2 regions of the Streptomyces sp. TAA040 genome follow, and region 1 is predicted to be linked to the other one. Evidence: predicted binding sites of a transcription regulator. Region 1 holds the regulator's gene; the other holds the start of a gene.
The links. The regulator HrcA, encoded in region 1, represses chaperone genes, less so after heat shock. The targets are predictions, from matches to a motif close to TTNGCACTCNGNNNNNCNGAGTGCNAA.

Region 1 (14,235 bases):
GGCGGGCAGTCCGGCGGTCGCCAGGGCGCGGTCCCCCTCCTCGTGGAGCACCGCGACGAAGTCGGCCGCCGCAAGGAGCGGGAGCAGCCCCCGGGTGGCGGTGGGCTCCTCGACGACGGGGAAGCGCAGCCGGCGCGACTGCTTGCCCGCCTCCCGCGCGGTCGCCCGCCACTTCGCGAGGGCCTTCGCGCCGCGGTCGCCCTTCCACTGCGTGACGCACCGGGCGGCGGCCCAGGGCACGATCCGGTCGACGCCGGTCTCCGTCAGCATCTCGACCGCGAGTTCGCCCCGGTCGCCCTTGGGCAGGGCCTGCACCACGGTGATCCGCGGTCGGTGCTCCGGCTCGGTGCGCAGCTCGGTGACGGCGACCTCCAACCGGTCCTTGCCACTCACCGAGGCGACCGTCCCGTACGCACCCCGGCCCCCGCCGTCGGTGAGCACCAGCTCCTCACCGACCCGCAGCCGACGTACCGACACCGCGTGCCGCCCCTCCGGGCCGTCGAGCGGTACGGTCCCGGTGGCCAGCCGGTCCGGCTCCACCAGGAACACCGGTGCGGTCATGGGGCTCCCTTGGCAGCGAGCGCCTCGCGGGCGGTCGCCAGTTCGGCGGCCAGCAGCTCGACGAGCGGACCGGCCGGCAGTTCCCGGGCGAGCCGGTGGCCCTGGCCCGCCCACAGCGCCATGCCCTGCGGGTCGCCGGCCCTGGCCGCGGCCTTGCGCAGCCCGGAGGTGAGATGGTGCACCTGCGGATAGGCCGCCGGCGCGTAGGGACCGTGCTCACGCATGAACCGGTTGACGAGCCCCCGGGCGGGCCGACCGGAGAACGCGCGGGTGATCTCGGTGCGGGTGAACAGCGGGTTGGTCAGCGCCTGCTTGTGCAGCGGATTCGCACCCGACTCCGGGCAGACCAGGAAGGCCGTGCCGAGTTGGCCGGCGCCGGCGCCGGCGGCGAGCACCGCGGCGATCTGCTCACCGAGCATCAGCCCGCCCGCGGCGATGATCGGCAGGTCCACCGTCGCCCGCACCTGGGCGATCAGCGTCAGCAGTCCCACTCCGGCGGCACGGCCGTCCGACTGCGGGTCATCGCGGTGGGTGCCCTGGTGTCCGCCCGCCTCCACGCCCTGCACGCAGAGGATGTCCGCCCCGGACCACTGGGCGGCCTGCGCCTCCGCGACCGAGGTGACCGTGACGGCGGTGACCGTGCCGACCTCCGCGAACCGCTCCAGCACCCGGCGGGAGGGGCAGCCGAAGGTGAAGGAAACCATCGGGACCGGGTCGTCGAGGAGGATGGCGACCTTGCCCTCGTAGGCGTCGTCGTTCCCCTGGTCCGGGTCTCCCAGCTCGGTGTCGTACCAGGACGACTCGCCGGCGAGCTGCTCCCGGTACACCTCGACGGCGACGGTGGTGTCGCTGCCCGGGCCCTGGGAGGACTGCGGCATGAACAGGTTCACCCCGAACGGGCGGTCCGTCAGCCTTCGCAGCGCCCTGGTCTCCTCGTACACCGCCTCCGGCGTCTTGTAGCCCGCAGCCAGGAAACCGAGGCCACCGGCCCGGCAGACAGCCGCGGCAAGCTCCGGGCAGGACGCCCCGCCGGCCATCGGGGCCTGCACGATGGGGTGCGCGGACAGAGCGGAGAGTGTCGTCAGCACGGAGGACATGGGGCCATCCTTTCACGCACCGCGATCCCCACCGCGGGCGGCACCGGCGCCTCGTACGGCGCCGGGGCGCGGTGGCCTCCCACCGGGCCCGGGGGCCGACGGGACGCCACCGCATGCCGGGTCAGCGTCCGTTGAAGGCGTCCTTCAACCGGGAGAAGAGCCCCTGCTGACCGGGCTGGAACTGGCCGACCGGCCGCTCCTCACCGCGCAGCTGGGCAAGCCGGCGCAGCAGCTCCTCCTCCTCGGGCTCCAGCTTCGAGGGGGTCTGCACCTCGACGTGGACGATCAGGTCGCCCCGCCCGCCGCCGCGCAGGTGGGTGACGCCGCGTCCGTGCAGCGGGACCGACTGCCCGGACTGGGTGCCGGGCCGGATGTCGACCTCCTCCATCCCGTCCAGCGTCTCCAGCGGGCACTGGGTGCCCAGCGCTGCCGCCGTCATCGGGATGGTGACGGTGCAGTGGAGGTCGTCGCCTCGCCGCTGGAAGACGGGGTGGGCGTTCTCGTGGATCTCGACGTAGAGGTCGCCGGCGGGACCGCCGCCCGGACCGACCTCGCCCTCGCCCGCGAGCGCGATCCGGGTGCCGTTGTCGACACCGGCCGGGATCTTCACCGTCAGGCTGCGCCGGGAGCGCACCCGGCCGTCGCCCGCGCACTCCGGGCACGGCGTCGGGACCACGGTGCCGAAGCCCTGGCACTGCGGACACGGCCTGGAGGTCATGACCTGCCCGAGGAAGGAACGGGTCACCTGCGAGACCTCGCCACGCCCGCGGCACATGTCGCAGGTCTGCGCCGAGGTGCCCGGCGCCGCCCCCTCGCCGCTGCACGTGGTGCAGACGGTGGCGGTGTCGACCTGGATCTCCTTCGTGGTGCCGAAGGCCGCCTCTTCGAGGTCGATGTCCAGCCGGATCATGGCGTCCTGGCCCCGGCGGGTGCGGGAGCGCGGTCCGCGCTGCGCCGCGTTGCCGAAGAAGGCGTCCATGATGTCGGAGAAGTTGCCGAAGCCGCCGCCACCGCCGAAACCACCGCCGCCAGCGCCGCCCGGGTCGCCGCCCAGGTCGTACATCTGCTTCTTCTGCGGATCGGAGAGGACCTCGTAGGCGGTGTTGATCTCCTTGAACCGCTCCTGGGTCTTCGGATCCGGGTTCACGTCCGGGTGCAGCTCCCGGGCGAGCCTGCGGAAGGCCTTCTTGATCTCTTCCTGCGAGGCATCCCGCTGCACACCCAGGATCGCGTAGTAGTCCGTCGCCATTTATGACTCCGCGAGAATCTGTCCGACGTAACGTGCCACTGCGCGTACCGCTCCCATCGTTCCGGGGTAATCCATGCGGGTCGGTCCGACCACGCCGAGTTTGGCCACTGCCTCGCCGCCGGAACCGTAGCCGACGGACACCACCGAAGTGGAATTCAGTCCTTCATGGGCGTTCTCGTGACCGATACGGACCGACATTCCCGAGTCCGTCGCCTCGCCCAGCAGCTTCAGCAGGACCACCTGCTCCTCCAGCGCTTCCAGCACCGGGCGGATGGTCAGCGGGAAGTCCGGGCCGAAACGCGTCAGGTTGGCGGTGCCACCGATCATCAGACGCTCCTCGGTCTCCTCGACCAGGGTGTCCAGCAGGGTGGAGAGCACGGCCGAGACCGTACTGCGGTCCTCCGTGTCGAAGGAATCCGGCAGGTCCTGCACCAGGCGCGCGACCTCGGTGAACCGCTGCCCGACGACCCGGCTGTTCAGCCGGGCCCGCAGATCCGCCACCGAGGGTTCGCCGATCGGCTCGGGGCAGTCGATCAGCCGCTGCTCCACCCGCCCGGTGTCGGTGATCAGGACCAGCATCAGCCGCGCCGGGGCGAGCGCCAGCAGCTCCACGTGCCGGACGGTGGAGCGGGTCAGCGAGGGGTACTGCACCACGGCGACCTGCCGGGTGAGCTGCGCCAGCAGCCGCACCGTGCGGCCCACCACGTCGTCCAGGTCGACGGCGCCGTCCATGAAGTTCTGGATGGCGCGGCGCTCCGGGGAGGACAGCGGCTTGACACCGGCGAGCCGGTCCACGAAGAGGCGGTAGCCCTTGTCCGTGGGGATCCGGCCGGCGCTGGTGTGCGGCTGGGCGATGAAGCCCTCCTCCTCCAGCGCGGCCATGTCGTTGCGCACCGTCGCCGGGGAAACCTGGAGCTGGTGCCGCTCGGTGAGTGCCTTGGAACCGACCGGCTCCTCGGTACCCACATAGTCCTGGACGATGGCACGCAGCACCTCAAGCCTGCGTTCACTGAGCATTCGGCGCACCTCCCGTCCGCTGATGGGCCTGTCGTGACCCGTGGGTCTCGTTTGGCACTCCGAGGCTGCGAGTGCCAGCTTCCCCTGAGCAAGTGTACGGCCGGGTACCGCGGCCTGAGCAAGGGCGGCGGCCCCGACCGTACCGTGCGACGCGCCCCGCCGGGGACCCGTCCCCCTCCGCATCCCGCGCCCGGACGGGAGCGCGGAAGCCGTACGGTGGCGAAGGCGGGACTTCCGGAGCAGACCGGCGCCCGCGCGGAGGGAGACGTATGACACCCCGCTGGGAGGAGCTCGCCCCCGGTGTGCTCCGCTGCCGTCTGCCGGGCTGGGACGCGACGGTCGGCGTGGTCGCGGGCTCGGAGGCCGTGCTGGTCGTCGACACCGGCTCCGGGCTGCGGGACGGCGCGCTGATCCGGGACGAGGTGCACCGGCTGGGCGGCCGTCCGGTCATCCACGTCGCCCTGACACATCCGCACTTCGACCATGTGCTCGGCACCGCCGCCCTCCCCGGCGCGCGGGTGTACGGCGCGCCGGGCACGGCCGCGCTGCTCGCCGGGGGCGGCGAGGCGCTGCGCGCCGACGCGGTCCGGCACGGTGCCGACCCCGTCGCCGCGGCCGAGGCCTCCGGCGCGGTGGTCGCGCCGGAGCACGAGGTCTCCGGCAAACTGCCGCTCCGGCTGGGCGGGCGGGACGTACTGCTGACCGACGTCGGCCCGGGGCACACCGGTCACGACCTGGCCGTGCTGGTCCCCGGGCCGCCCGCGGTGGTCTTCTGCGGCGACCTCGTGGAGGAGTCCGGCGCACCGCAGGCCGGACCGGACGCCGTTCCGGCCTGCTGGCCCGCCGCGCTCGACCGGCTGCTGGCCCTCGGCGGGCCGGCCGCGGACTACGTCCCGGGGCACGGGGCCGTGGTCGACGCGGCCTTCGTCGCGGCCCAACGCGACGAGCTGGCGCGCCGATTCGGGGGCGGATGACCGCACACCCGCGTCCGCGGGGGCAGAATGGTGCCATGCGCAGCAGGAGCTACGGACCCGACCTCACTCCGCCGTGGAAGCGGCCCGCGCCGGTGCCCGAGGTGCCGGCCGACCCGGGGCTGGTGGTTGAGGAGCCCGGCACCGGCTTCTGCGGTGCGGTGATCCGCTGCGAGAAGACGGCGGAGGGCCTCACCGTCACTCTGGAGGACCGCTTCGGCAAGCACCGGGTCTTCCCGATGGCACCGCGCGGCTTCCTGCTGGAGGGCCGTCCCGTCACGCTGGTCCGCCCCGGCACGGGGACGGCGGCGCGGGCCGCTCCGAGGCGGACGGCCTCCGGTTCCCTCGCGGTGCCGGGGGCACGGGCACGGGTGGCCAGGGCGGGCCGGATCTTCGTCGAGGGCCGGCACGACGCGGAACTGGTGGAACGCGTCTGGGGCGACGACCTGCGCATCGAGGGCGTGGTGGTGGAGTACCTGGCCGGCATCGACGACCTGCCGCGGATCGTCGAGGACTTCGGCCCGACCCCGGACGCCCGGCTCGGCGTCCTCGTCGACCACCTGGTGCCCGGCTCCAAGGAGTCCAGGATCGCGTCCGCGGTGCGGGACGAGGACGTGCTGATCGTCGGCCATCCGTACATCGACGTCTGGGAGGCGGTGAAGCCCGCCTCGGTCGGCATCGACGCCTGGCCCCGAGTGCCGCACGGCCAGGACTGGAAGACCGGCGTGTGCCGCTCGCTGGGCTGGCCGGAGAACACCGGAGCGGCCTGGCAGCGCATCCTCGGCTCGGTCCGCTCCTACCGCGACCTCCAGCCGGACCTGCTCGGGCCGGTGGAGCGGCTCATCGACCACGTCACCGTGGGCGGGCCCACCGGCTGACGGCGCCCGTGCGCCTGCGGCCCCGCGTCCCCCGACGCCGGACGGCGTCCGGCGCGGTGCCGATGCCGGACAATGGGGGGCATGCCCTCTGCACTGCCCGACGGCGACCCGATGCCCGAGGACGGGTCCCTGCCCGCCCACGCCCTGACCGGGGGCGCGAGCCGCCCGCTGGGCTTCTACCTCCACGTGCCCTACTGCGCCACCCGCTGCGGCTACTGCGACTTCAACACCTACACCACCGAGGAGCTGCGCAGCGCGAACGGGACGGCCGCCTCCCGGGAGACCTACGCGGCCAACCTGGTCGAAGAGGTCCGACTGGCCCGCAAGGTGCTCGGAGACGAACCCCGCCCGGTGGAGACCGTCTTCGTCGGCGGCGGCACCCCCACCCTGCTGCCCGCGGCCGACCTGGCCCGGATGCTGGCCGCCGTCCGCGAGGAGTTCGGGCTGGCCGAGGGCGTGGAGGTCACCACCGAGGCCAACCCGGAGTCCGTCGACCCCGCCTACCTCTCGGAGCTGCGCGCGGCCGGGTTCAACCGCGTCTCGTTCGGCATGCAGAGCGCCCGGCAGCACGTGCTGCGGGTCCTCGACCGGCAGCACACCCCGGGCCGTCCCGAGGCCTGCGTGGTCGAGGCCCGGGCAGCCGGATTCGACCACGTCAACCTGGACCTGATCTACGGAACCCCCGGGGAGAGCGACGACGACTGGCGGGCCTCGCTGGCCGCGGCCGTGGCGGCGGGCCCCGACCACGTGTCGGCGTACGCGCTCATCGTCGAGGAGGGCACCGGGCTGGCCCGGCGCATCCGCCGCGGCGAGGTGCCGATGACCGACGACGACGTGCACGCGGACCGCTACCTGATCGCCGAGGAGATGCTCTCGGCGGCCGGGCTGCACTGGTACGAGGTGTCGAACTGGGCCGCCGAGGGGGCCTCGGCGGCCCGCTGCCGCCACAACGAGCTGTACTGGACAGGCGCCGACTGGTGGGGGGCCGGGCCCGGAGCGCACAGCCACGTCGGCGGTGTCCGCTGGTGGAACGTCAAGCACCCGGCGGCCTACGCGCAGGCCCTGTCCGAGGGGCGCTCCCCCGGGGCGGGACGTGAGGTGCTCTCCGAGGAGGACCGGCGGGTGGAGCGAATCCTGCTGGAGCTCCGGCTGGCGTCCGGCTGCCCGCTGGACCTGCTCACACAGGCGGGGACCGAGGCCGCCCGCCGGGCCGTCGAGTCCGGACTGCTCCGGGCCGAGGCCCACCGGGAGGGCCGGGCGGTGCTCACGCTGCGCGGGCGGCTGCTCGCCGACGGCGTGGTGCGCGAACTGGTCGACTGAGCCCGGAAAGCCGCGGCGGCCCGGGGCTCCGGGCCGCCGCGGTACGACCGAGGGCCCCGCCCCGGGGAAGGGGGCAGGGCCCTCGGTACGGTGCTGCTCGATGCGCCGCACCCGCGTGGCGAACGCAGGCCGCGTGCGGCGCGTGGGGTGCTCGTCCGATCGGAGCGGCTGATGAGAGGGAGCCGCCGGCGACCGGCAGGTTCGGGGGCGTATGCCGCCCCCGGGATCACTTCTGGAGCGAGGCCACCGAACGGCTCATCGCCGACTTCTTGTTGGCGGCGTTGTTGCGGTGCAGCACGCCCTTGCTGACGGCCTTGTCGAACTTGCGGCCGGCCACGCGCGCGGCGGTGGTGGCCTTCTCGGCGTCACCGGCGGCAACGGCCTCGCGTACGCGGCGGACCGCGGTCTTGAGCTCGGACTTGACCGCCTTGTTGCGCTGGCGGGACTTCTCGTTGGTCTTGATCCGCTTGAGCTGGGACTTGATGTTCGCCACGAAGGAGCCTTCTCAGGTTTCGGAAATGTGTGCAGTACCGCTGATCGGCCCGGTGGTCGGCTCGGCGAGCACCCGGGCGGGGGTCAGCAGGCACAGTCGCCCACGGTACCAGCAGGCCCCGGCCCCCTCCCAATCCGCTGACCGGCGCCGACCTACCGCCGTCCCCGGCATCCGCCACCCCGCCCGCCACCCTGACGGGGGCCGCCGGTCCCCGGCGGGCGCCGCCCCGCTCCGCGGCGGGGTGGCGCCCGTACGGGGAGCAGGTGGCGCGCTCATGGGACGATGGGGGTGACCCATCGATCCGCAGCCATGACCCCGACAGGACCCCGCGTGCCCGCGACCCCCTCGAACGTGCCGGAGCCGAGTCGTACCGACCCGGCGCTGATTCGCAATTTCTGCATCATCGCGCACATCGACCACGGCAAGTCCACACTCGCCGACCGGATGCTCCAGCTCACCGGAGTCGTCGAGCAGCGACAGATGCGCGCCCAGTACCTCGACCGCATGGACATCGAGCGTGAGCGCGGTATCACGATCAAGTCCCAGGCCGTGCGGATGCCGTGGTCGCCCACCGAGGGCGACAACTCCGGCGGTCCGCACATCCTGAACATGATCGACACCCCGGGCCACGTGGACTTCACCTACGAGGTCTCCCGTTCGCTCGCCGCATGCGAGGGCTGCGTCCTGCTGGTGGACGCAGCCCAGGGCATCGAGGCGCAGACCCTGGCGAACCTCTACCTGGCGATGGAGAACGAACTCACCATCATCCCGGTGCTCAACAAGATCGACCTGCCGGCGGCCCAGCCGGACAAGTTCGCCGCCGAGCTCGCCCACCTGATCGGCTGCGAGCCCCAGGAGGTGCTGCGGGTCTCGGCGAAGACCGGCGAGGGCGTGGGAGAGCTGCTGGACGAGGTGGTCAAGCTCGTCCCGGCACCGGTCGGGGTGGCCGACTCCCCCGCCCGCGCGATGATCTTCGACTCGGTCTACGACTCCTACCGCGGCGTGGTCACCTACGTGAAGGTCGTCGACGGACGGCTCGGCAAGCGCGAGCGGATCCGGATGATGTCCACCGGCGCCACCCACGAGCTACTGGAGATCGGCAGCAACTCACCGGAGATGAAGGCCGCGGAGGGCCTGGGGGTCGGCGAGGTCGGCTACCTGATCACCGGCGTGAAGGACGTCCGGCAGTCGAAGGTCGGCGACACCATCACCCAGCTCACCAGGGGTGCGACCGAGGCACTGCCCGGTTACAAGGAACCCAAGCCGATGGTGTTCTCCGGCATCTACCCGCTCGACGGGTCGGACTACCCGGAACTGCGGGACGCGCTGGACAAGCTCCAGCTCAACGACGCCGCGCTGGTCTACGAACCGGAGACCTCCGCGGCCCTCGGCTTCGGCTTCCGGGTCGGCTTCCTGGGTCTGCTGCACCTGGAGGTGATCAGGGAGCGCCTGGAGCGAGAGTTCGGGCTGGACCTGATCGCCACCGCACCCAACGTGGTCTACCGGGTGAACATGGAGGACGGCAGCGAGCACACCGTCACCAACCCGAGCGAGTTCCCCACGGGGAAGATCGCGGAGGTGCACGAGCCGATCGTGAAGGCGACGCTGCTGGCGCCGAGCGAGTTCGTCGGCGCCATCATGGAGCTGTGCCAGACCCGGCGCGGCAACCTCCAGGGCATGGACTACCTGTCCGAGGACCGAGTGGAGCTGCGCTACACCCTGCCGCTCGCCGAGATCGTCTTCGACTTCTTCGACGCACTGAAGTCCAAGACCCGCGGTTACGCCTCCCTGGACTACGAACCCACCGGCGAGCAGACGTCCGCGCTCGTCAAGGTGGACATCCTGCTGCACGGCGACAAGGTGGACGCGTTCTCCGCCATCGTGCACAAGGACAAGGCGTACGCCTACGGCGTGCGGATGGCGGGCAAGCTGCGCGACCTCATTCCGCGGCAGTTCTTCGAGGTGCCGATCCAGGCCGCGATCGGCTCCCGGGTGATCGCCCGGGAGACGGTACGGGCGCTGCGCAAGGACGTCCTCGCCAAGTGCTACGGCGGTGACATCTCCCGGAAGCGGAAGCTGCTGGAGAAGCAGAAGGAGGGCAAGAAGCGGATGAAGGTCGTGGGCCGGGTCGAGGTCCCGCAGGAAGCCTTCATCGCGGCGCTCTCCAGCGACGACAGCGGCGATGCGAAGGCGAAGAAGTAGCGCCGCGCTCGCGTCCTGCGGGACGCGTGCGGACGGCACCGCCCCTCCTGGGACGCACCCCGGACGGGGCGGACGTCCCCCCTCCGGGCCGCCCGCCCCGCGGCGGCGGCCCGTGCCGGCCCCGGGCAGATGCCCGTCCCCGGTGCGGGCGATTCCGGCTCCGGGGGCGTTTCCCGCCGCCGCGGGAGCTCGTTGGGGCCGGTGGCCGACAGGCCGCGAGGAACGGGCACACGAACGAGAGGAACGCTGCCGTGGCGTACGGAAGGACGGCGAGGGCGCTGGCCGGCTCGGTGCTGCTGCTGGGCGCCGGTGCGCAGGCCGCGCAGGCCGCGGAGACGACCGGCTCCACGGGCCCCGGCCCGGTGTGCGGGGCGGTCGACTCGCTGGGGGTGGGGGAGGACCGGGTCCACCTCGACCTGGGCGAGGACCAGCCGCGCTACGACTCCTGGGCGGACGATTCCGCCCAACAGGTCTGCGGCGGCGTCGACTCGGCGGTCCCGCTCCCCGCACCGCATGGCGCGGACACTCCGATTCCGCCGATCCTGGGCGGCCTCCCGCTGCGCTGAGTACGTGCGCCGGGGCCGGAGGCGGGTGAGAATGGCAGGCTCGCAGCCTCTTACATAGTGGAGCTGCGGCCTTTACTCTGATCACCGCTTGAAGAGTTACTCATCAGTCACCCCCCAGCAACGACGCGGGCCCCGGAGGATGTCGTGAGCGACACACAGTCCCTGATCGATAACCGGCCCCCCTCGGTGGCGACGCTTTTCCTGGAGCGCCTCGCAGCCACGCCGGAGGGTGAGGCGTACCGCTACCCGGTGCCCCCGGCCGACGGCCGGGGGCCGGACGAGTGGCGGGCCTACACCTGGGCGCAGGCGGCCGAGCGGGTCTTCGCGATCGCCGCCGGGCTGCAGGACCTGGGAGTGACGGCGGAGCAGCGCGTCGCGGTCGCCTCGAACACCCGGGTGGACTGGATCCTCGCCGACCTGGGCATCCTCTGCGCCGGAGCGGCCACGACCACCGTCTACCCCAGCACCAACCCCGAGGAGACGGCGTACATCCTCGCCGACTCCGACAGCCGGGTGCTGATCGCGGAGGACACCGGCCAGCTGGCGAAGGTGCGGGCGAGCCGCGCCGAGCTGCCGCACCTCGCCCACGTGGTGCTGATCGACGCGGACGGTGAGGGCCGCGAGGACCCGTCAGACCCGGACGGCTGGGTGCTCACGCTCGACGGGCTGATGGAACGCGGCAACGCCTACCTGGAGAAGCACCCGGACGCCGTCAGGGACACCGTGGCCTCGCTCCGGTCGGACCAGTTGGCCACCCTGATCTACACCTCGGGGACCACCGGCAAGCCGAAGGGCGTGCGGCTGGCGCACGACTGCTGGTCCTACATGGGCAAGGCCATCGCCCAGAGCGGGCTCGCCCGCCCGGACGACGTGCAGTACCTCTGGCTCCCGCTGGCGCACGTGTTCGGCAAGGTCCTCACCGCCGGCCAGATCGAGGTCGGGCACGTGACCGCGGTGGACGGCCGGATCGACAAGATCATCGAGAATCTGTCGGTCGTGCAGCCGACCTACATGGCCGCCGTTCCGCGGATCTTCGAGAAGGTGTACAACGGCGTGGCCGCCAAGGCACGGGCTGGCGGCGGCGCGAAGTACCGGATCTTCCAGTGGGCCGCCGGGGTGGCCAGGGAGTACGCCAAGGTCACCCAGGAGAACTTCCGCCGGACGGGCACCGCGAGCGCCCCGGCGGGCCTGAAGGCGAAGCACGCGGTCGCCGACAAGCTGGTGTACGCCAAGCTCCGCGAGGCCTTCGGCGGCCGGATGCGGGCCTGCGTCTCCGGTTCCGCGGCGCTCGCCCCGGACATCGGCTTCTTCTTCGCCGGTGCCGGCGTGCACATCCTGGAGGGCTACGGTCTGACCGAGTCGAGCGCGGCCAGCTTCGTCAACCCCGGCGAGGCCTACCGGACCGGCACGGCCGGGAAGCCGATGCCCGGCTGCGAGGTCCGGATCGCCGACGACGGCGAAATCCTGCTCCGCGGACCGGGGATCATGCAGGGCTATCACGGACTGCCGGAGAAGACCGCCGAGGTGCTCGAGTCGGACGGCTGGTTCCACACCGGCGACATCGGCGAGCTCTCCGACGACGGCTACCTGCGCATCACCGACCGCAAGAAAGACATCTTCAAGACCTCCGGTGGCAAGTACGTCGCCCCCGCAGAGATCGAGGGCCAGTTCAAGGCGATCTGCCCCTTCGTCTCGACCATCCTGGTGCACGGCGCGGACCGCAACTTCTGCACGGCGCTGATCGCGCTGGACGAGCCGGCGATCACGGGCTGGGCGGCCGAGCACGGGCTCTCCGGCCGCAGCTACACCGACGTGGTGTCCTCCGACGAGGTGCACGAGCTGGTCGGCGGCTACGTCGATCGGCTGAACCGGCAGGTGCAGCGCTGGCAGACCATCAAGCAGTACCGGGTGCTGCCCCGTGACCTCGACGTCGAGCACGGCGAGCTGACACCCAGCCTCAAACTCAAGCGGCCCGTCGTGGAGCGTGGGTTCGGCCACCTGCTCGACGACATGTACGCGGGCGCCCGGGAGAAGTGACCCCGCTGGCTGCGCGGGCGGCCGTCCGGTCGGACCAGCCGGGTACGGCTCCCGCGCAGTCGCCACCGGGCGGCGCGGAGAGCGTCGGCCCGGGAGATCGCGGGCCCGGAGGCCGGGACCCCGGGCGGCTCCGTGGAGAGGGGAGGTCAGGCGGGGTCCCGCTCCAGCCAGCCCTCGTACCCATCTGCCAGGCTGTCGAGCCCGGCCGGGTCGCAACGACCCTCCGGGTCCTCGACCACGACGAGCCACTGGGCGTCCTCGGCGTCGTCCTCGCCTGCCAGGGCGTCCCGGACGAGCCGCGTCTCCAGGGCCGTGCCGAACTCCCCGGCCAGGTCCTCAGCGACCTCCTCGGCGCTGTCCCTGTCGGGCAGCACCAGCACATGCCGTACCTCACTCACCCGGCTATTGTGCCGGACCCGGTGTGCAGCAGGCCGCAGCGGGGGCGGTAGGTGCGGGAATGCTGTCGGCGGGGCGTGAAATGCTGTCCGCGATGCCTCCGAAAGCCAAGAAGCCCCGCTCCGACGACCCGCTGGCCCCGCTCACCCTCGCGGTCGGCCAGGAGGACCTCCTCATCGACCGCGCGGTGCGTACGGTCATCGTTGCGGCCCGCGCCACCGACCCCGACACCGACGTCAGGGACCTCGCGCCGGGTGAGCTCCAGCCCGGCACCCTCGACGAGCTGACCAGCCCGTCGCTGTTCGCCGAGCGCAAGGTGGTCGTCGTCCGGCAGGCGCAGGACCTCGGCGCCGACAGCGTCAAGGACGTCAAGGCCTACCTCGCGTCCCCCGCCGAGGAGATCACCCTGATCCTGGTCCACGCCGGAGGTGCCAAGGGCAAGGGCCTGCTCGACGCCGCGCGAAAGGCCGGGGCCAGGGAGGTCACCTGCCCGAAGATGACCAAACCGGCCGACCGGTTGGCCTTCGTCGTCGGGGAGTTCCGCGCGCTCGGCCGCTCCGCCACCCCGGAGGCGTGCCAGGCACTGGTGGACTCCATCGGCAGCGACCTGCGGGAGCTGGCCTCGGCGTGCGCCCAGCTCACCGCCGACGTGGAGGGCACCATCGACGACACGGTGGTCGGCCGCTACTACACCGGGCGAGCCGAGGCGTCGAGCTTCGCCGTCGCCGACCGGGCGGTCGAGGGGCGGGCGGCGGCGGCACTGGAGACGCTCCGGTGGGCCCTGGCCACCGGGGTGGCCCCGGTGCTGGTGACGAGCGCGCTGGCCCAGGGAGTGCGGGCCATCGGCAAGCTCGCCTCGGCCCCGGGGGGACTGCGCCCCGGCGACCTGGCCCGGGAGCTGGGCATGCCGCCGTGGAAGATCGACCGGGTACGCCAGCAGATGCGGGGCTGGTCCGCGGACGGGGTCGCGGTGGCCCTGCGAGCCGTGGCCGAGGCCGACGCGGCCGTGAAGGGCGGCGGCTACGACCCCGCCTACGCGCTGGAGAAGGCCGTGGTCACCATCGCCCGCGCCGCCCGCTCGCGCTGAGCCGGAAGCGCCAAGGCGCCTCGCGCGGGCCCGCGGGACGAGCCCCGGGTCCGGTCACGCGCGGGGCTGCGCGAGTGCAGGGCAAGTCAGGCGGGGCAGGACACAGGCCGGGCGGGGTACGGCAGGCGCGCAGGGGGGCTCAGATGTCGCCCTCACCGCGCCTGGGCGGGCCGGAGTCCTCCGCCGGCTCGCGGAGCGCCTCCAGGGTGGTCCTGGTGTCCGAGGTCAGCGCCTCCTTCAGCTCCTCCGCCGAGAGCCGGTCCTCACTGCCCGCCGAGGAGAGATCGCTCCAGTCCATGCTGCTCTCCAGCCAGCCGTCCCGGACCGAGAGCATCGCCCACCGGACCGCGTCGTCGTCCCT
Region 2 (14,235 bases), on a different contig from region 1:
GGGCTGCTGCCACACGCGGCGGACCGCCGCTCCGACGTACGAGGCCTCGCTGCGCACGGACCGGGTGGCGTGCAAGAGGGCGCGGGCGGCGTTCGAGGGGGACAGGGAGGGTGTAAGGGGCATGGGGGACACCTGTGGTGAGAAGAGGGCCTGCGGGGTCGAAGGGACATCGAAGGTAGGAAGTACCCCGGTCCACCGTTCTGTGACAGTTGCGTGCGTCTCGTCGGCGTGTCGCCCCCGGGTGCCGGGACGCCCCGCGGACGAGGTGCCGCCGTATCGCGTTACGTGACCCCGGGGACGGATACCCGGGAATGAACGGTCCGGCAGTGGGCCGCACTTCGCACGGATGAGGATACGATCATGGCGCAGCACACCACCGTGACCGAGGAACTGACCCGGGATCACCGGGAGATCGAGGAGCTGCTCGGCCGGCTGGACGGGCTTCCCGCGGGCGACCCGGCCCGCAAGGAGCGGCTGGATCAGGCGACCATCGCCCTGGTGCAGCACGGCATGGCCAAGGAGACGCACCTCTACCCCGCGCTCGAGTCCCACGCCCCGGACGGTGCGGAGCTGGCGGAGCGCGGACGCCGCGACACCGCGGACGTCGAGCGGCTGCTCAAGGACGCCGAGGGCCACGAGGCCGGCGCACCCGAGTTCGACCGGCTGGCCGGCGCCCTGGCGGAGAAGTTCCGCACCCAGCGGCAGGACGAGGAGCGCCACCTCTACCCGGCGCTGGAGTCGGCGCTCGGCCGGAAGCGGCTGCTGGAGCTGGGCGAACGAGTCAGGGAGACGAAGGCGAAGGCGCCCACCAGGCCGCGGCCCACCGGCCCCGACGACCCCTCCCCGAACCGCCTGCTCGGTGGCGGCCTGGGTTTCGTGGACCGCATCCGGGACGCGGCGACCGGCCGCGGCGGCGGCCGCTGAGCCCGGCCGCCCGCTCTCCCGTCCGCGTGCGCGGGCCGTGCCCGGCCGGCCCGGGCGGGCACGCCGCGACCCGCGCGGGCCGGGCGCCGACAGCGAACCCGGTCGGGAGTCCTGCCACACTGGAAGGGTGAACACAGCACCGTCCCCAGGGCACCCGCGGCTGCGCGCCGAGATCGACCTCGACGCCCTGCGCGGCAACGTGCGGGCGCTGCGCGAACGCACCGGCGGCACCGCCTTGATGGCGGTCGTCAAGGCAGACGCCTACGGGCACGGACTGCTGCCCTGCGCCCGGGCCGCCCGGCAGGGCGGTGCGGGCTGGCTGGGCACGGCCACCCCGCACGAGGCCCTCGCCCTGCGGGCGGACGGTGACCGCGGGCGGCTGCTGTGCTGGCTGTGGACACCCGGCGGCCCGTGGCGGGAGGTCGTCGAGTCGGACATCGACGTCTCGGTCGGGGCGCGGTGGGCGCTCGACGAGATCAGCACCGCTGCGCGGGCCTGTGGGCGCACCGCCCGGGTGCATCTGAAGATCGACTCCGGGCTGGGCCGCAACGGCTGCCAGCCCGCCGACTGGCCGGACCTGCTGGCTGCCGCACGGGCCGCGGAGGTCGAGGGCGTCCTTCGCGTCACCGGCGTCTGGTCGCACTTCGCGTGCGCGGACGAGCCCGGCCACCCGTCCGTGGCCGCGCAGCTCGACGTGTACCGGGAGGCGCTGGCGCTCGCGGAGCGAGTCGGAATCCGTCCCGAGGTGCGGCACCTGGCCAACTCCCCGGCGACGCTCACCCTCCCCGCCTCGCACTTCGACATGGTGCGGCCCGGGATCGCGGTCTACGGGCTCTCCCCCTCGCCGGAGGTCGGCACCCCGCAGGACTTCGGCCTGCGTCCGGTGATGAGGCTGACGGCCCGGCTGGCAGGCGTCAAACAGGTGCCGGGCGGACACGGCGTCTCCTACGGCCACGCCTACGTCACCCCGGGCTCGACGACGCTGGCGCTGGTTCCGGCCGGCTATGCGGACGGCATCCCCCGGCACGGCTCGGGGACCGGCCCGGTCCTGATCGCGGGCAAGCTGCGCACGGTCGCCGGGCGGGTGGCGATGGACCAGTTCGTGGTGGACCTCGGCGGGGACCTCGCTCGCGCCGGTGACGAGGCGGTGCTCTTCGGACCTGGCGACCGCGGGGAGCCCACGGCGGAGGACTGGGCGCGGGCGGCCGGCACCATCGGCTACGAGATCGTCACCCGCATCGGGCCCCGCGTCCCCCGCGTGTACCTCGGCGCCCGCGAGGACGCCCCCGTGCGCGAGGACGCGGGCGCGGAGCGGAGAGGCACGGCGTGAGCGAACCGGGCTGGACGCGGCTCGCCGGAGCGGCGCTGGGAGTGGTGGCCGCCGGGGTGGCGGTGGAGCGGCTCACCGTGCAGCGCTCGGTCCGCCGCAAGGCCCGGCTGGCGCTCGACGCGACCGGGCCGTACGGCACGCTGCGCGGCACCGTGGGCACGGCCGCCGCTGACGACGGCACCGAGCTGCACTACGAGGTCGACGAGCCCGCCCGGCCACCGGTCCGCCGGCGCTTCCGCTGCACGGAACCGGTGCCCACCGTGGTGTTCAGCCACGGCTACTGCCTCACCCAGGACTCCTGGCACTTCCAGCGTGCCGCGCTGCGCGAGCTGGGAAACGTACGGGCCGTCTACTGGGACCAGCGCAGCCACGGCAGGTCGGAGCGCGGCCGGGCCCAGGCGGTGGGAGCGTCCGGCACCGTCCCGGTCAGTATCGAGCGGCTGGGCCGCGACCTCAAGGCGGTCCTGGACGCCGCCGTACCGCAGGGGCCGGTACTCCTCGTCGGCCATTCGATGGGCGGCATGACCATGATGGCGCTGGCCGACCAGTATCCCGACTGGGTGGCCGAGCGGGTGGTCGGAACGGCGTTCGTCGCCACCTCCGCGGGCGGGCTCGGCGAGGTCACCTACGGGCTGCCCGCCGCCGGGATGAAGGCACTGCAACGCGTGGTGCCGGGCGTCCTCCAGACGCTCGCCGGCTACACCGCGCTGGTGGAGCGCGGTCGGGCGGCGACCGCCGACCTGCTGGCCGGGCTCGTCAAGCACTACTCGTTCGGGGAGCCCCGTACGGTCGATCCCGCCGTCGCCAGGTTCGCCGAGAGGATGATCGAGAGCACCCCGATCGATGTGGTCGCGGAGTTCTACCCGGCGTTCCACCGCCACGAGAAGACCGACGCGCTGCCCTCCTTCGACGACCGGTCGGCCCTGGTGATCGCGGGCGACCGCGACCAGCTCACCCCGCACGCGCACAGCGAGGCGATCGCCTCGCTGCTGCCGAACGCGAAGCTGGAGATCGTCCCGGACACCGGGCACCTGCTGATGCTGGAGCGCCCCGAACTGCTCGGCGAGCGGCTGGCGGAGCTGCTGGAGCGCGTCACCGGGCCGGCCCCCCGCTCGTAGCGGGCGTGAGGTCGGACCGGGGGAGCCCTTAGCATCGGGGCCATGCAGAACCGGATCACCGTGGACACCCCGGAAGAGATGCAGGAACTGGGCCGCAGGCTGGCCGCTGCGCTGCGGCCCGGAGACCTGGTGCTGCTCACCGGCGAACTCGGCGCGGGCAAGACGACCCTGGCCCGCGGGCTCGGCGCCGGACTCGGGGTGCGCGGTGCCGTGACCTCGCCGACCTTCGTCATCGCCCGGGTCCACCCCTCGCTCACCGGCGGCCCCCCGCTGGTGCACGTGGACGCCTACCGGCTGACCGGCGGTCTGGACGAGATGGAGGACCTGGACCTGGACGTCTCGCTGCCGGAGTCGGTGGTGCTGGTGGAGTGGGGCGACGGCAAGGTCGAGGAGCTGTCGGACGACCGGCTGCACGTGGTGATCGAGCGCGCCCTCGGCGAGGACCGTCCCCTGGGCGAGGCCGGAGCCGGGACCAGGGCCGCCGGCGGGGGGCCGGAGGCCGGGGGCGCTGCGGGGACGGTGGTGGCGGAGCCGGTGGACCGGCGGATCGTCATGCTGACAGGGGTGGGGCGCCGCTGGCAGGAGGCCGCACCGGTCGCGCTCGGACGCCCCTGAGCGTCTCTTCCCGGCTCCGCGCCGGCTGCTGCGTCCGGCGCGGAGCCGGGGCCGGCGCGGTGGGGACTCCGCGGGCGACGTGCGCCGGAGCGTCCGGGGCGGTGGGGCGTGCGCCGGTGTGGGCCGATCCGGTACATGTTCCGACGGGCTGTCGGTAAAATCTTGCGCAGGGCACCCACCCCGTGGTCCCATGGGAGCATGGGGCGGTTAGGTTCGCCTAACTTGAGCGTCCGAGGAGGGACAATGCCGGATCGGGAGCGCACATCGCCGCCGGACTTCCCGCCGTTCGCCGCGCTGCTCGCAGCCGGAGACGCCGCGAAGGCCGTCTCCACTCCACCGTCGCCCGCCCGCCGTCCGCGGCCGGCCGAATCCGCGCCGGAGGCCGCTGCCGCCCAGGGGCCGGAGGCCGACGGGACCCCGAGCGCCGAGCCGGTGCGGCAGACCGCCCGGACCGCGGAGGACGCGCGGCCCTTCCCGCCGCAGCACCTCCCGGAGCCGAGGCCGAGGCGGAAGCCGGACGCCGCCTGAGCGCACGCGGGCGTCCGCCGAGCCGGTCCGGCCGCCGCATCCGGCTCACCCTCACCGGCCGCCGCGCCCGTCTCAGGGGACGACGACGACCTCGGTTCCGACGGTCGCGAAGACCCACATGGCCTCGCCGTCCTCGCGCTCCTCGCGGATGCCGCCGGCCTTCTGCGCCATCTCCGGGTCGGGCTCGGTGTCCTCTACGGCGGCGCTGAACCCGATCGTGGTGCCCCCGGCCTGGGTGAACCGGACGACGTTCTCCACCGGCACCCCGTCCGAGCCGGTGACCTCCGCGGAGCGGGAGGTGACCGCGTAGGCGCCGGGCAGCGGGTCGACGTTCCCGGGGACGACCTCGTACGTCCGGGCCACCTTCTCGCTCTCGTCCACCAGCCACACGCGCTCGGCGGCGAGGCCGTACACCACGCGGCGGCCGGTGCCGGAGTCCTGCGGCAGCGCCTCCGGGTCCGGGGCGGCCTCCTGGGAGGCGGCCGGTTCGGCGGACTGCTCGGCGACCGGCTTCCGCGCGGCGGCCTCCTCCTGAGCGGCGGACGCCTGGACCGCCAGCACGCTGACCGCGCCCAGCGCCGCCGTGGTCAGCCCGGCCACGAACCATCCCGCACCGTTGCGTGCCACCGTGCGTCACCTTTCGTACAGCAGACTTGATCGTACGAGTGACCGTAACAGTCCGGACCGGAGAACCTGACGGACCGCCACCGCTGCTCGCGTCCCTGCCGCGCCCTGCCGCGCCGCGGGCGCCGCCCCCGCGGGCGGGCCGCGAGTGGCGGGCCCCCACCGCGGGCGCCGTAGGCTTGGCTCCGTGCTGCTGCTCGCGCTGGATACCGCCACCCCCGCCGTGACCGTCGCCCTCCACGACGGGCGGCGGGTCCTCGCCCGCTGCGACGAGGTCGACGCCCGCCGCCACGGTGAGCTGCTGCTGCCCGCCGTGGACCGCATGCTGCGCGAGGCCGGGCGCGGACTGGCCGAGGTCACCGGCATCATCGTCGGTGTCGGCCCGGGCCCCTACACGGGGCTGCGGGTCGGCCTGGTCACCGCCGCCGCCTTCGGCGCCGCCCGCGACGTGCCGGTGCACGGCCTGTGCACACTGGACGGCCTCGCCTTCGCCGCCGGGCTCGACGAACCCTTCGTCGTCGCCACCGACGCCCGGCGCAAGGAGGTCTACTGGGCCCGGTACACCGACGCCAGGACCCGCGGCACCGAGCCGGCCGTCGACCGGCCCGCCGACCTCGACGGGATGGCGGGCCTCCCGGCGGTGGGCGCCGGCGCCGCGCTCTATCCCGAGACCTTCACCGGCTTCCGCCCCGAACTGCCGGTGCACCAGTCGGCTGCCGGGCTCGCCGCGCTCGCCGCCGAGCGGCTCGCCGCCGGCGGCGCCGGACTCCTGCCGCCGCAGCCCCTCTACCTGCGCCGCCCCGACGCCCAGGTGCCTGCGAACTACAAGGTGGTCACCCCGAAGTGACCACCACGGGGGCCGAGGTGACGCTGCGCGAGATGCGCTGGTGGGACATCGCACCGGTGCTCGTCCTGGAGCACCGGCTGTTTCCGGAGGACGCGTGGTCACCGGGGATGTTCTGGTCCGAGCTCGCCCGTGCGCGCGGCCCGGGGGCCGGCCGTCGCTACGTCCTGGCGGAGACGCCGCAGGGCGGGGTGGCCGGCTACGGCGGTTTCGCGGCAGTCGAGGGCACCGGCGACATCCAGACCATCGCCGTCGCCCCCGAGCACCAGGGCACCGGACTGGGAGCGCGGCTGCTGTCCGAACTGCTGGCCGCGGCCACCGCCTTCGAGTGCGCCGAGGTGCTGCTGGAGGTCCGGGTGGACAACCCGCGTGCCCAGCGGCTGTACGAGCGCTTCGGCTTCGAGCCGCTCGGCTTCCGGCGCGGCTACTACCAGCCGGGCAACGTCGACGCGCTCGTGATGCGCCGCCCGCACACCGCCGCCCCCGTCGAGCCCCCGCCCTCCTCCGGGCCCGCGCCCGGCAGCCCGCCCGCCGGGGAAGCGGAAACCGACCACCCTCCGGAGCAAGGAACGACCACCCATGGCTGACGAGCCGCTTGTCCTCGGTATCGAGACCTCCTGCGACGAGACCGGTGTCGGCGTCGTGCGGGGGCACACCCTGCTGGCCGACGCGGTCGCCTCCAGCGTGGCGGACCACGCCCGGTACGGCGGCGTGGTCCCGGAGATCGCGAGTCGCGCCCACCTGGAGGCGATGGTTCCGACCGTGCGGCGGGCGCTCGACGAGGCCGGTGTGGCGGCCTCCGACCTGGACGGCGTCGCGGTCACCGCCGGGCCCGGCCTGGCCGGCGCGCTGCTGGTCGGGGTCAGCGCGGCCAAGGCGTTCGCCTACGCGCTGGGCAAGCCGCTGTACGGCGTCAACCACCTCGCCTCGCACATCTGCGTCGACCAACTGGAGCACGGCCCGCTGCCGGAACCGACGATGGCGCTGCTGGTCAGCGGCGGCCACTCCTCGCTGCTGCTGGCCCCGGACATCACCGCGGATGTCCGCCCGCTCGGCGCCACCATCGACGACGCGGCCGGCGAGGCGTTCGACAAGATCGCTCGGATCCTCCACCTCGGCTTCCCCGGCGGCCCGGTGATCGACCGGATGGCACGGGAGGGGGACCCGGCGGCCATCGCCTTCCCGCGCGGCCTCACCGGACCCCGGGACGCCGCGTACGACTTCTCCTTCTCCGGCCTGAAGACGGCCGTGGCCCGCTGGATCGAGGCGAGGCGCCGGGCCGGGGAGGACGTTCCGGTGGCGGACGTCGCCGCGTCCTTCCAGGAGGCGGTCACCGACGTGCTCACCCGCAAGGCCGTCCGGGCGTGCCGGGACGAGGGTGTCGACCACCTGATGATCGGCGGCGGCGTCGCGGCGAACTCCCGGCTACGGGCGATGGCCGAGGAGCGGTGCGCCGCGGCGGGCATCACCCTGCGGGTGCCGCGCCCGAAGCTCTGCACCGACAACGGCGCGATGGTCGCCGCGCTGGGCGCCGAGATGGTGGCCCGCGGGCGCTCCGCGTCCGACTGGGACCTCCCGGCCGACTCCTCCCTCCCTGTCACCGAGCCGCACGTGCCCGGCAGCGGCCACCACCCGGCCTCCGGCCACGGGGCCGGCGGCCACGGCCACGCGGGCGACGGCCGGGCCCCTGACGGCCACCCGCGTGGCGGCCACACGCACGACCACGTGCACGAGCTGAGCCGGAAGAACCTGTACCGCTCCTGACCCGCCGCCCGCGTCCCCTGTACCGTCCGTCCGCCGCCCGTCCGACTCCGGGAGCCCTCCGTTGACGACTACCGCCGCCATGTGGGAAGCCCGAGCCGCCGAGGGCCGGGCGGGCGAGCTGCTCTCCTGGGCCCGTGAGCAGCGACTCACCCCGGCCCCCGTCCGGCGCGAGACCTACACCGCGCCCGGGGACCGAGTGCTGGTCATCACCTGGTGGGACGCCTCCCAGGACGCCGAGCTGCCCGAGCTGCCCGATCCGCCGCCGGAGCTGCGCGGACGCCCCGTGCACCGCTGGCGTTTCGAGCAGGTCCCCTGATCCGACGGCGGCGCCGGGCATGTCCGGCACACGTCCCGGGCGGGCGTCCTCAGTCGTCGCCCCTGGGGTTCTGGCCGATGTTGTCGGTGAGGTCCTTCTCCCGGGACGCGAGCGGGTGCTGCCCCGGTGCCGTCGGGAACTCCGGGTGGTGCAGGTCGAAGGCGGGGGACTCCGAACGGATCCGCGGCAGCGTGACGAAGTTGTGCCGCGGCGGCGGGCAGGAGGTGGCCCACTCCAGCGAGCGCCCGAAGCCCCAGGGGTCGTCGACGGCCACCCGCGGGGCGAACCGGGCCGTCCTCCAGACGTTGTAGAGGAACGGCAGCGTCGAGAGGCCGAGCAGGAACGCCCCGATGCTGGAGAGGGTGTTGAGCGCGGTGAAGCCGTCCGCGTCCAGGTAGTCGGCGTAGCGGCGCGGCATGCCCTCGGCGCCCAGCCAGTGCTGCACCAGGAAGGTCAGGTGGAAGCCGATGAAGAGCGTCCAGAAGTGGATGCGGCCGATCCGCTCGTCCAGCATCTTCCCGGTGAACTTCGGCCACCAGAAGTGGAATCCGGCGAACATCGCGAAGACCACCGTGCCGAAGACCACGTAGTGGAAGTGCGCCACCACGAAGTAGCTGTCGGTCACGTGGAAGTCGAGCGGCGGCGAGGCCAGGATGACCCCGGTCAGACCCCCGAAGAGGAAGGTGACCAGGAAGCCGACCGTCCACAGCATCGGGGTCTCGAAGCTGAGCGAGCCCTTCCACATGGTGCCGATCCAGTTGAAGAACTTCACTCCGGTGGGCACCGCGATCAGGAAGGTCATGAACGAGAAGAACGGCAGCAGCACCCCGCCCGTCACGTACATGTGGTGCGCCCAGACGGTGACCGACAGGCCCGCGATGGCGATCGTCGCGCCGATCAGCCCGATGTAGCCGAACATCGGCTTCCGGGAGAAGACCGGGATGACCTCGGAGACGATGCCGAAGAACGGCAGCGCGATGATGTACACCTCGGGATGGCCGAAGAACCAGAACAGGTGCTGCCACAGCAGCGCCCCGCCGTTCGCCGGATCGAAGATGTGCGCACCGAACTGCCGGTCGGCCTCCAGGGCGAACAGCGCCGCGGCGAGGACCGGGAAGGCCAGCAGGATCAGCACTCCGGTGAGCAGCGCGTTCCAGGTGAAGATCGGCATCCGGAACATCGTCATGCCGGGGGCGCGCATGCAGATGATCGTGGTCATCAGGTTGACGGCGGCGAGGATGGTGCCGAAGCCGGAGAGCGCCAGACCCATGATCCACATGTCCGCGCCGATGCCGGGCGAGTGCGTCATCTCCGAGAGCGGCGTGTAGGCGGTCCAGCCGAAGTTGGCGGCCCCGCCGGGCATGAGCAGGCCGCCGACCACGAGCAGCCCGCCGAACAGGAACAGCCAGTAGGACAGCATGTTCAGGCGCGGGAACGCGACGTCCGGCGCACCGATCTGGAGCGGCACGATCCAGTTCGCGAAGCCCACGAACAGCGGGGTCGCGAAGAGCAGCAGCATGATCGTGCCGTGGAGGGTGAACGCCTGGTTGTACTGGTCGTTGCTGAGGATCTGGGTGCCCGGGCGGGCGAGTTCGGCCCGCATCAGCAGGGCGAGCGCCCCGCCGAGCAGGAAGAAGGCGAAGGTCGTCACCAGGTAGAGCGTGCCGATGGTCTTGGGATCGGTCGCGGTCAGCCACCGCACCGCCCGCTGTCCCGCTCCGGGGCGAGGGGGCGGGGGCGTCGCGGTCCGGTCGGTGCGCGGTTTCGGTGACTTCAGGGCCATGCAGGTCTCCTGCCGGTAACTCGCCGGGCGGTGCCCGCCTCCGGGAGCGGCCGGCCGGAGCCGCACTCCTGCGGGGGACGACGTCGCCCGGTGGGCGTTCGGGGCTCGTGCGAGACCCCGGGTCTCCGCATTCGGTACCGTCATGCCGACGTCGCGTCCAGCCTGCCGGCGGCGCGTCGCCGGAATCAGCCCGTGCGCCGCCCGGGGTGCTCCACGGGGTGGCCCAGCAGCATGGTGGGCGCGCCCGCCACCCGGGTGAGGAAGACGGTGACGGCGTGCGGGCCGGCGAGCTTCACCCTCCGGCGCAGTTCCTCCGGTTCCACCGCGGAGCCGCGCTTCTTCACCGTCAGCACCCCGACCCGGCGCTCCCGCAGCAGCGCTCGGAGCTTCTTCAGGTGGAACGGCAGGACGTCGGTGATCTCGTACGCCCGGGCGTAGCGGGTGGGGTGCAGGGCGTCCGAGGTGACGTAGGCGATCGTCGCGTCGATCAGCCTGCCGTCCACCTCCTCGGCGACCTCGGCCACCAGGTGGGCCCGGACGACGGCGCCGTCCGGCTCGTAGAGGTAGCGGCCCACCGGGCCCGGGGCGGGGTCGGGCAGCCCGCGGCCGAGCAGTGAGTCCCCGCCGGGCAGCAGGGTGGCCCGGCGGCCCGGCCGGCCGCCGAACCAGAGCACCGCTTCCTTGACGTCGCCGCCGTCGGAGATCCACTCGGCCTCGGCGCCGTCCGGGATCGCCGCGTGCGGCACCCCCGGCGCGATCTTGAGCGCGGCGTGCGGCATCTCCTGGGCGGTGCGCACCGCCCAGGAGAGCGGGGGCGAGTACGCCTCCGGGTCGAACACCCGGCCGCGCCCGGTGCGCCGGGCCGGATCGACGAAGACCGCGTCGCAGCCGTCGAGATCCACCTCGCCCACCTCCGCGCAGCGCACCTCGATGTGCTCGGAGAGGTCCAGCGCGGCGGCGTTGGCACGCAGGACGGCACAGGTCAGCGGGGAGCGGTCCACGGCCAGCACCCGGACCCCCGCCCGGGCCAGGGCCAGCGCGTCCCCGCCGATGCCGCAGCACAGGTCGGCCAGCCGTCGCACCCCGAGGGCGGCCACCCGCTCGGCGCGGTACGCGGCCACACTCGCCCGGGTGGCCTGCTCCACGCCGTCGCGGGTGAAGTACATCCGGTCGGCGTCCCGGGCGCCGAACTTGGCCGCGGCCCGCTGCCGCAGCCGCGCCTGTTCGAGAGCGGCGGAGACCAGGGGGGCGGGGTGGGTGCGCCGCAGCCTGGTGGCGAGGGTCAGTTCCCGCTCGGGGGCGAAGTCGCGCAGCTCCGCCAGCAGCCGTTGCCCCTGCGGGGTCAGCAGGGCGGAGAAGCCGACCACCGCGTCGGGGGTGCCGCCGGACGGGTCGGGCGTGCTGTCGGACGGGTCGGTTGCTCGGGATACGGCCACACGGATCATTTTCCCCGCCCGCAGGTCATGCCGGAAACGCGGTGCCCCGGGTCGGTGGCAGCATCCGGCAATATGTCGATCATCACACAATTGCTCACCAAAGGTGGCAGAACGTCGTCGGCCGGGCGGTGGAGGCCGAGGAGGCGGTCACGGCCGAGTCCGCCTGACCGGGCCCGGCCCGGCGCTCTGGCGGCCCGGCTGCCGTCCCGGACCAGGCGTGCCGGGGGCGCCGCCCTCGTCACGCTCCTCGCCGTCTCCTGCGCGGCCACCGGAGGGCGTTCGTCCGGCGGCGGGGAGGACAGGGCGGGCCCCGTACACCTCGACGACCCGCTGGGCGCGACCCGCCCGGACGGGGCCGACTGGCCGCGCCTGGCCAACCCGCTGGGCGGGCCGGAACTCGCGCTCGGCGCTCCGCGGCGCGCGCAGGCGGAGGTGGCCGCCGGCTCGCTGCTGGCCTACGCCGAGCGGCTTCGCCGGGCCGAGGCCCGGCGGGTCGCCGCCGCGAAGCGCTGGAAGGTCGAGGACCTGCCCCTGCGTCCGCCGGAGCCGCCGGACCGGCGGGTGCGGGCGGAGAGTGATTCCGGGCATCTCGCCGGTCCGGGCCTGCCGCCGGTGGTCACCCGGGTGCCCACCGACGACAAGGTCGTCTTCCTGACCATCGACGACGGCCACGAGAAGGATCCCGACCTGCTGCGCATGCTGCGCGAGCTGGAGGTTCCCTACAGCGCCTTCCTGGCCGACTACGTCTCCAGCGACGACTACGGCTACTTCCGGCGGATGCACCGGAACGGGGCGGCCATCCACAACCACACCCTCACCCACCCGGAGATGAACCGGCTCTCCTACGAGGAGCAGCGCCGGGAGATCTGCGGTCAGCAGGAGATCCTGGAGAAGGAGATCGGGCAGACGCCCGGGCTGTTCCGGCCGCCCTACGGCGCCTACGACCGGGACACCCTGAAGGCGGCGGCCTCCTGCGGGATCAGGGCCGTTCCGCTTTGGGCGGAGGAGGCGTGGGCCGAGCGGTTCGACTGGGGGCGGCTGGACCAGAAGTTCCACCCGGGGGACATCATCCTCACGCACTTCCGCGGCCCGGAACACTGGGACGGCACCATGACCGACATGGTGCGCAGGACCCTGCGCACCGTCACCGACCAGGGCTTCGCCGTGGCCCGCCTGGAGGACTACCTCTGAGTCGCGCTCCGGGCCCCCGGGTGTCCGAAGGACGCCGCCGCGACCGTTCGGCGGCACAGAATTGGCACTCGGCTTGACCGAGTGCTAGCGGCGGCATAATGTCGGCGTTGGCACTCTCACTCAGGGAGTGCCAAGAGTGCGACGGGAAGATCCGGCACCCGCGACGACGGATCGGCCAGGTCGCCACCCCAGACATTTACACCCCGCTGAGATCTCCGAAGGGGGAGGTCGGATCGTGACGACCGCCAGCTCCAAGGTTGCCATCAAGCCGCTTGAGGACCGCATTGTGGTCCAGCCGCTCGACGCCGAGCAGACCACGGCCTCGGGCCTGGTCATTCCGGACACCGCGAAGGAGAAGCCGCAGGAGGGCACTGTCCTCGCGGTGGGCCCGGGCCGGTTCGAGGACGGCAAGCGCGTCGAGCTCGACGTCAAGGTCGGCGACATCGTGCTGTACAGCAAGTACGGCGGTACCGAGGTGAAGTACAACAACGAGGAGTACCTCGTCCTCTCGGCTCGCGACGTTCTCGCGATCGTCGAGAAGTAAGTCACCCAGGTTTTTCCGATCCGCGCCCCGGTTCCCGCGTCTGACAGCCGGGGGCCGGGGCGCGGTTCGTATGTTGAGGACTGAGAGGACACCCGTAAGCCATGGCGAAGATCCTGAAGTTCGATGAGGATGCCCGTCGCGCCCTCGAACGCGGCGTCGACAAGCTCGCCGACACCGTCAAGGTGACCATCGGCCCCAAGGGCCGCAACGTCGTCATCGACAAGAAGTTCGGCGCCCCGACCATCACCAACGACGGCGTCACCATCGCCCGTGAGGTCGAGGTCGAGGACCCGTACGAGAACCTGGGCGCCCAGCTCGTGAAGGAGGTGGCGACCAAGACCAACGACATCGCGGGTGACGGCACCACCACCGCCACCGTGCTGGCCCAGGCGCTGGTCCGCGAGGGCCTGCGCAACGTCGCCGCCGGCGCGTCGCCCGCCGCCCTGAAGAAGGGCATCGACGCCGCCGTCAAGGCCGTCTCCGACGACCTGCTCGCGTCGGCCAGCCCGATCGACTCCAAGGAGGACATCGCCTCCGTCGCCGGGCTGTCCGCCCAGGACAAGCAGGTCGGCGAACTGATCGCCGAGGCGATGGACAAGGTCGGCAAGGACGGTGTGATCACCGTCGAGGAGTCCCAGACCTTCGGCCTGGAACTCGACTTCACCGAGGGCATGGCCTTCGACAAGGGCTACCTGTCGCCCTACATGGTCAGCGACCAGGAGCGTATGGAGGCCGTCCTCGACGACCCGTACATCCTGATCCACCAGGGCAAGATCGGTTCCATCCAGGACCTGCTGCCGCTGCTGGAGAAGGTCATGCAGGCCGGCGGCTCCAAGCCCCTGCTGATCATCGCCGAGGACGTCGAGGGCGAGGCCCTCTCCACGCTCGTCGTGAACAAGATCCGCGGCACCTTCAACGCCGTCGCGGTGAAGGCTCCCGGCTTCGGCGACCGCCGCAAGGCGATGCTCGGCGACATGGCCACCCTCACCGGCGCCACCGTCATCGCCGAGGAGGTCGGCCTCAAGCTCGACCAGGCCGGCCTCGAGGTGCTCGGCAGCGCCCGCCGCGTCACCGTCACCAAGGACGACACCACCATCGTCGACGGTGCCGGCAAGACCGAGGACGTGCAGGCCCGGGTCGGCCAGATCAAGGCCGAGATCGAGTCCACCGACTCCGACTGGGACCGCGAGAAGCTCCAGGAGCGCCTCGCCAAGCTCG

Region 2: a site for HrcA is predicted at 12,535-12,561, ahead of groES (co-chaperone GroES). Genes of this name have one in related genera too.

Annotation. Positions count from the first base shown of each region.
Region 1 is NZ_AUKR01000005.1:57,095-71,329, forward strand. Features, by position in the region: gene H300_RS0104210 (16S rRNA (uracil(1498)-N(3))-methyltransferase) at 1-561, opposite strand, end outside; gene H300_RS0104215 (nitronate monooxygenase) at 558-1,658, opposite strand; gene dnaJ (molecular chaperone DnaJ) at 1,780-2,907, opposite strand; gene hrcA (heat-inducible transcriptional repressor HrcA) at 2,908-3,924, opposite strand; gene H300_RS0104230 (MBL fold metallo-hydrolase) at 4,194-4,898, shown strand; gene H300_RS0104235 (DUF3097 domain-containing protein) at 4,934-5,773, shown strand; gene hemW (radical SAM family heme chaperone HemW) at 5,855-7,093, shown strand; gene rpsT (30S ribosomal protein S20) at 7,320-7,586, opposite strand; gene lepA (translation elongation factor 4) at 7,917-9,788, shown strand; gene H300_RS0104255 (hypothetical protein) at 10,040-10,354, shown strand; gene H300_RS0104260 (AMP-dependent synthetase/ligase) at 10,499-12,391, shown strand; gene H300_RS0104265 (hypothetical protein) at 12,538-12,789, opposite strand; gene holA (DNA polymerase III subunit delta) at 12,882-13,874, shown strand; gene H300_RS31380 (hypothetical protein) at 14,014-14,235, opposite strand, start outside.
Region 2 is NZ_AUKR01000006.1:20,683-34,917, forward strand. Features, by position in the region: gene H300_RS0105800 (aromatic acid exporter family protein) at 1-123, opposite strand, end outside; gene H300_RS0105805 (hemerythrin domain-containing protein) at 361-924, shown strand; gene alr (alanine racemase) at 1,052-2,254, shown strand; gene H300_RS25165 (alpha/beta fold hydrolase) at 2,251-3,372, shown strand; gene tsaE (tRNA (adenosine(37)-N6)-threonylcarbamoyltransferase complex ATPase subunit type 1 TsaE) at 3,415-3,987, shown strand; gene H300_RS0105825 (hypothetical protein) at 4,231-4,515, shown strand; gene H300_RS0105830 (hypothetical protein) at 4,588-5,142, opposite strand; gene tsaB (tRNA (adenosine(37)-N6)-threonylcarbamoyltransferase complex dimerization subunit type 1 TsaB) at 5,327-5,986, shown strand; gene rimI (ribosomal protein S18-alanine N-acetyltransferase) at 6,019-6,570, shown strand; gene tsaD (tRNA (adenosine(37)-N6)-threonylcarbamoyltransferase complex transferase subunit TsaD) at 6,563-7,747, shown strand; gene H300_RS0105850 (hypothetical protein) at 7,827-8,063, shown strand; partial or broken gene ctaD (aa3-type cytochrome oxidase subunit I) at 8,203-9,846, opposite strand; gene H300_RS0105860 (THUMP-like domain-containing protein) at 10,032-11,291, opposite strand; gene H300_RS0105865 (polysaccharide deacetylase family protein) at 11,355-12,473, shown strand; gene groES (co-chaperone GroES) at 12,709-13,017, shown strand; gene groL (chaperonin GroEL) at 13,119-14,235, shown strand, end outside.